3 regions of the Leuconostoc mesenteroides subsp. mesenteroides ATCC 8293 genome follow, and region 2 is predicted to be linked to each of the others. Evidence: riboswitches for the same ligand, from Rfam matches in the RefSeq annotation. Region 2 holds a riboswitch; each other region holds the start of a gene.
The links. A riboswitch is a leader RNA that binds a small molecule or an ion and turns the genes downstream of it on or off. The one in region 2 is predicted to bind thiamine pyrophosphate.
Positions count from the first base shown of each region.

Region 1: it holds a riboswitch for thiamine pyrophosphate, as region 2 does, so the genes downstream of both, thiE (thiamine phosphate synthase) here and LEUM_RS07110 (nucleoside 2-deoxyribosyltransferase) in region 2, are expected to answer to the same signal.
Region 3: it holds a riboswitch for thiamine pyrophosphate, as region 2 does, so the genes downstream of both, LEUM_RS03745 (ECF transporter S component) here and LEUM_RS07110 (nucleoside 2-deoxyribosyltransferase) in region 2, are expected to answer to the same signal.

Region 1 is NC_008531.1:1,154,899-1,157,171, reverse strand. It holds gene LEUM_RS05660 (type I 3-dehydroquinate dehydratase) at 1-440, shown strand, start outside; TPP riboswitch at 590-680, shown strand; gene thiE (thiamine phosphate synthase) at 812-1,450, shown strand; gene thiS (sulfur carrier protein ThiS) at 1,477-1,674, shown strand; gene thiF (sulfur carrier protein ThiS adenylyltransferase ThiF) at 1,685-2,273, shown strand, end outside.
Region 2 is NC_008531.1:1,447,649-1,449,921, forward strand. It holds gene LEUM_RS07105 (thymidylate synthase) at 1-604, opposite strand, end outside; gene LEUM_RS07110 (nucleoside 2-deoxyribosyltransferase) at 629-1,099, opposite strand; TPP riboswitch at 1,209-1,316, opposite strand; gene LEUM_RS07115 (phosphoketolase family protein) at 1,695-2,273, shown strand, end outside.
Region 3 is NC_008531.1:744,248-746,520, reverse strand. It holds gene LEUM_RS03755 (Nif3-like dinuclear metal center hexameric protein) at 1-172, opposite strand, end outside; gene LEUM_RS03750 (tRNA (adenine(22)-N(1))-methyltransferase) at 169-858, opposite strand; TPP riboswitch at 1,110-1,199, shown strand; gene LEUM_RS03745 (ECF transporter S component) at 1,518-2,099, shown strand; gene LEUM_RS03740 (thiamine-binding protein) at 2,096-2,273, shown strand, end outside.

The DNA of each region.
Region 1 (2,273 bases), 290 kb from region 2:
TTATGATTACTGCTTTACACTCGGGATTTCCGTTTGCAGCTGTTGATGTTGAATATACATTAGATGAGCCGCTACGACAAAGTATTATGGACGCAGCCAATAAAGCCAATATTCCAGTATTACTGTCATACCATGATTTTGAATCTACCCCTAAAAATTTGCCAGCTTTAATCAGTGATATGGCTGATACTTCAGCAGATATTATCAAATTGGCTGTCATGCCTGAATCCGAAAAAGACGTTGATTACCTATTGCAAACAACTAAGAACGTCAATATTTCGCAACCATTAATCACGATGAGCATGGGAGAGATAGGTAAAAGTAGCCGTATCGAGGGATATGAATATGGGTCAGAAATGACCTTTGCAGTACTTGATGGTACACAAGGAAGTGCTCCTGGGCAGCTGACAATTAATGAATTATTGCAAGCTTGGCAATAATGTGTTATATTAGTTAAGACCAACTGGGTAGTATCTATCTACCTACCCGCTATCTCTCAGGAGGTAGCGTTTTTTGTTTACTTTGATTTACTAGGCAATTATTTCTTGTGTTTACAAAAAATAAATGTTATAGTATTTATGAAATTATATATGTATGTCTGGGGTGCCCGCGAGGGCTGAGAAATACCCATTGAACCTGATCGGATTAAAATCTGCGTAGGAAGATGTGATTAATAGATTTTTTATTAAGCTGTTTTTTTGCGTACCCATTTGCGCAAAAAAACAGCTTTTTTATTTGAAAAATTTAAAAAGGTTCAGTGTATTGAAAAATTTCAAAAATATATTATCAGGAGGTTTACGAAAAGGAGCCCATGGATGTAAATATAACTAAGGTGCTAAAGCTATATTTAGTCACAAATCGATACGATTATTCTGATGAAGAGTTTTTAGGTCGAATTGAAAAAGCATGTCAGAACGGTGTCACACTCGCTCAGCTAAGAGAAAAGGAGGTTACCACGCATAAGTATTTTGAACTGGCAACGAAAGTGAAAGAAATTACTGACAGATTCAGAATTCCATTGATTATTGATGACAGAATAGATATCTGTCAAGCAGTTGATGCTGCTGGTGTCCATATTGGCGATAATGACTTACCGATATCAGTCGCAAGACGTTTAATTGGTCCAGAAAAAATTTTGGGTGTGTCTGCTAAAAGTGCCATGAGAGCCACACAGGCCGAACTAGAGGGGGCAGATTATTTAGGAGTTGGCGCTATTTATCCAACTAAGACCAAGGTAATCACAAAACCTACGTCAATCGAAACTTTAAAGGAGATTACACGAACTGTCTCCATACCAGTCATTGCAATTGGTGGTATCAAGGAACATACAATTCACAACTTTAAAAATACTGAAATCAATGGTGTGGCGATGGTTAGCGAAATTATGTGTGCCGAAAATATAGCGGACAAAGTATCCGACACGATTAAAGAACTTGACCAAGTACTTTAAAAACTAGAGAAAGGTGGTCCTAGGCAATGCTTAAGATAAATGGCTCTGTAGAGAATCAGTACGTTGGAAAGACAATTGCACAACTGCTCAATGACAAAAATGCTGCTTTAGAAAACATTGTAGTTGAACACAACGGTAAGATTTTACAACGTGAACGTTTTGTAGATACTTTTATTCATAATGATGATCAAATTGAAATTATTTCATTTGTAGGCGGAGGTTAAAGGAAGTCTTATGCACAAAATTAATATTGATGGTTACAGCGTTCAAGAAGTATATGAAGATATGAAACAACGCAATGTGCCAGGAACGTCAGAAAAACTTGCACAGGCCCATGTGACTATTGCAGGCGCTGGTGGACTTGGCTCTAATATTGCCATCGCATTAGCGCGTGCAGGAGTAGGGCATTTGACTTTGATTGATTTTGATGCTGTTGAGTTGAGTAACCTGAATCGACAGCAATTTAAATTGAGTCAAATTAATGTACCAAAGGTGATTGCGCTAAAACAAAATATATTAGAGTTCAATCCATTTATTACAATTTCAACAATTCAAGAAAGAGTCACGTCGCAAAATGTTGAAGCTCTATTTGGTGATAGTGATATCATATGTGAGGCATTTGATGACCCGCATAGTAAAGCAGTCCTATTAGGTAGTTCTCGTGAAATTTTTCCAAATAAACCGCTTGTTATGGGCAACGGGTTAGCTGGAATTCATAGTCCAAATAATATTAAAACGAGACAACAGAGCGAAAATGTATACATCTGTGGGGATAACATTAGTGCTGGAGTAGAAGGATTGATGGCACCAAGAGTGCTTGTGT
Region 2 (2,273 bases):
TAAGATTCAACTCTCGTGCCATAAATTCTTGGATAAAGGTGAATGAAAAAATATCACTTACTATGCCTCGAAACGCATCATTTGCTCGCATGTAAGCCACCATATTGAGTTGGTTATTTCTAATTAAGAACTGCAATCCCAATGTGCAAGATACATCTAAATTTTGATTAATTGTTAATTCGTGCGCATCAAATATTTGGATTACTGCTCGTTTCGAATCAGCATCATTTAGCAGTTCTTGTTTAACGTTCTGCCATTGATTTAGGTTTTGTTCCCCAAAATGAAACAGCTTTTTGCCGTATGCCGTACCGGTTAGTGTTTGCCCGTCCATTGAATAATCAGGCATTCGTTTATTGTAATAGCTGATGTAAGACAAGCTATTGTTTCCTGTTAGATACCACAATGCCTCCGCAAAATTAAAGATAATATTTGTTTTTCTCGTTTGGCTATATACAATTCTCTGTACGGGATTTTCAATTTTAAAATGGACACCTAATTTTTCCCGACTACTAAATCCTCTGGGCTCATTGAAAAATTCTGCATGATGATATATTTCATTTAGTTCGGCTATATAGGCATCATCAAAGGTTTCATATGTTGTCATTTAACTCAACTCCCTCATTCAACGCTACTTTGACAATACTTTATTGTGTTGTAGATAATTGTCTATCACATTACTTATTTGTGAAAGGCAACTATTCATATTTTCGTAATAGATATACTCTACGTCCCCAATTACACCAAGACCACGTATCAAATATGCATAGTCAACATCATTCTTTAAAAGCAAAATAATCTTTTTATGAAATGCTGACGCCCAGCCAATTTCAATATGGGTACCTGGTGATGCTGGGCTACCCGGAAAAGCCATTAAAACATCACAATTTTTTATGGAATTAAAATCAGCATCTGTACATTGAGTGGGGGTCATCATTTCTAATCCCCAATTCTCTCGTTTGTGCGCATTATCCACAAACATTCCTTTATCTTCTAACACTTGCATTACTTGCTGAAGTGACTGTGTAGTTTCCGTATTGACTCGATTGTTTTGATTCAAAAGTTGTTTGAAAGGTGCGGCCAAAAAAACACGTTGATTCACAAAATTGCCTCCTAAATTTTCAACACATAGAAAAAGAACGTTTGCAATAATAACAGTTATATTGCAAACGCTCTTAGATATAGTATGGCTGTTTATATGATTGCAAAAAAATCATATATTCATACTTTCCTACGCTGCTTGCTACAGATCAGGTTCAAAGGGTTCAAAGATTATCTCTTCTCTCTCAGCTTTTTTAAAAGCACCCCTAGTATGTTAATTAATCGACTAATAACAAAATCGAGTGTAACACACTTGTTCAGAAGTATGCAAACAAATTATTTTATCAAATAGTAATGTTAAGACGCTAATTCCCGTTATGACGCGATTATAACCATAAAAGTCAATACCAATACATTAATTGGGTCGTACCAATTAATATATTGGTATTGACTTTTCAAAAAACAACCTTTACGATGAATATGTAAAAACACGGCTTGATAATGAATTGGTGTTCGCCAGGTTCAGATTAATTATCAATTTATTTCTGAACTTTTCACTATACTTTGCAAAGTTAATTTTATATCTTGCAATATTTTTTACGCAATCGTAGCATGCACTTTGTGTATGCATTGTCACAAATTGGAGGAAGTATCAAATGAATATCGATTCAACAGATTACCTGAACAATTTAGATGCCTACTGGCGAGCTACCAATTATTTGTCAGTTGGACAACTCTATTTGTTAGATAACCCATTGCTTAAGGAAAAGTTAACGGCAGAACAAGTTAAAATTCACCCAATCGGGCACTGGGGCACGATTCCTAGTCAAAACTTTATTTATGCCCATTTAAATCGTGCTATTAATAAATTTAATTTGAATATGTTTTACATTGAGGGGCCTGGCCATGGCGGACAAGTAATGATTTCAAATGCTTATCTTGATGGTAGTTATACCGAAGCATTTCCAGAAATCACACAGGATGAAGCGGGTATGCAGAAAATGTTTAAGCGTTTCTCTTTCCCCGGTGGCGTTGCTTCACATGCTGATCCTAAAGTACCTGGATCGATTCATGAAGGTGGTGCTTTAGGCTATTCTATCTTGCACGGTGCTGGTGCTGTATTGGATAATCCAGACCTCATTGCTGCGGTTGTTGTTGGCGATGGTGAAGCAGAAACAGCACCCCTAGCCACTTCATGGCATGTTAATAAATTTTTGAATCCTAAAAATGATGGT
Region 3 (2,273 bases), 700 kb from region 2:
CCTGATTATCAATTGCTTCTTGAACCACTTCTGGACGAACATCAAGGGCTGTCATTACTCGATGTACAGGCTGTTTAGGATCACCAATTTGCAGTCCCGTGGGGTCACCCTCCTCAGCTAATTGTTTCGGCGCAAAAAGTTCAATCTTGTCAATTAACTCTTGTGCAATCACTTGATAACCTCCTGAATTTGCTGATATTTTTTTTTCCAATCTTGATAAATGGGTGAATCAGCTTTTCCAGCAAATTCAAGATTTTCAAAAATTGTGTCGATACGATCCAATTCTTTCTGCCATTTAGCAACAAAAACTGACGTTTTTCTCTTTCGCAAGACAGGACCAAATTTTTTATCGAGGCTTGATAAACTTTGGGTGCCCTTTGTTGCAATCATAATTTCATAAAAGTGGTTATCCTCTTGTTCAATAACCTCGTCGTTAATTTTATACTGATGATTGTTTAGCCACGTTCGCACAATGTGCTCATCAGTATTAGGTTGTAGTATAAGCGTTTCAAAACGTTTTGCTCTTGAAAATCCCGCTTCTAATATATCTGTAATTAAGACACCACCCATACCAGCGATTGTGACCGTGTCAATATGATCCTCATCTTTAATTGCCGCTAATCCATTCGCCAATCTCGCCTCAAGTTGTGTGGTTAACGCTCTTCGAACAATTTCGTGCTGCGCATTTTCGTAAGGTCCTTTAGCAACCTCACCAGCAATCGCAAACGATATTTTGTTATTGATTAATAGATTAGCAGGTAAATAGGCGTGATCAGAGCCAATATCGGCTAACCTTGCGCCTTTGGGTACAAATGAAGCCACAGCTGCAAGCCGTGGTGAAAGATGAATACTGTCCATTTTCTATCCTTAGAGTTGTTTTTTTTACTCATTTTAGTATAACAAATAAGTCAATATCTCGCTGATATCATGTACTTTTAATTAATAAAGACCACAAATTATATCATACTCAAATTTCATAATTAAAAACATTAGAATGTTAGAAAATATAACATAATTTTGGGATTAAATTCTATTGCATACGAATAGTTTGCACGATAATTTGTCTTGTGTTACACTCTAGGCGTGAGCTTTTCACAAATAACTGAAAACACCAAAATCTGGGGTGCCGTCGCGCTGAGATAAAACCCATCACACCTGATCTAGTTAATACTAGCGTAGGGAGATTTACTTGAAAATGTATTAATGAACTGACATATCTTGACGGTACTATGTTTTGTAACGTTATCACTATAATATATGACGGTACTATGTTTTGTAACGTTATCACTATAATATATGATGATGAAATAACACAAGTTTGTTAAGTAACGTTTCTGCATTGAGATCATGACCACAATTTTTCAAGCCAGTCTTCCTTGTGAAGTCTGGCTTTTTCTAATTACACCCGATTTTGCGGTGATTTCGGTTACATCAATTATTAACCAATAAGTCATGTAAACAGTTGTATAGCTCATGCACCTATTGGTTAATATCGGAAATTTTAGGAGGTTTTGCAAATGTCTGCAAACAAATGGTCACTTCGCGATGTTATCTTCATCGCACTAATCGGTGTTTTTTTTGGATTTATATTTTGGGCTTGGGCATTTGGTTATAATGTCATCGCTGCCTTTTTAACACCATTTGGATTAAGCGCATATGCTAATGATGCAACATTGGGTCCTTGGCTAATGGCTGGTCCGATGGCTGGGTTCATCTTACGTCGTCCTGGCGCATCAATTATAGGTGAAACACTTGGCGGCACAATTGAAATGGTGTTTGGCTCTCAATGGGGTGTCATGAACGTTGTTTCTGCATTAATCCAAGGGTTTGGTACCGAACTTGGATTTGCTGTATTTGGCTACCGTCGTTGGGACAAAACGAGTTTGTCAATGTCTGTCATCACAGTTACCATTGTGACGTTTATTTGGGACCTGTTCCGTAATGGTTATGCTGACTACTCATTTGGTTTGTTGATTGGATTATTTATTACTCGCCTCATTTCAGCAGCTATTTTTGCAGGAGTTATCGTTTACTTCACACAAAAATTAGTTGCTAAATCAGGTATCCTAGAGGTCAATAAAAACGAGGTGGTCTCATGATATCAAGTATTGCGGTCCAAGTATTGCCGATGACAGCTGACACAGAAGAAGTCATTCGCATAGTTGATCATGTGATTGCTTATATTGACAAGAGTGGTGTCAACTATCAGGTAGGTGCTTTCGAATCAACTCTCGAAGGTGATTACGATCAACTAATGGATATTTTAAAAAATT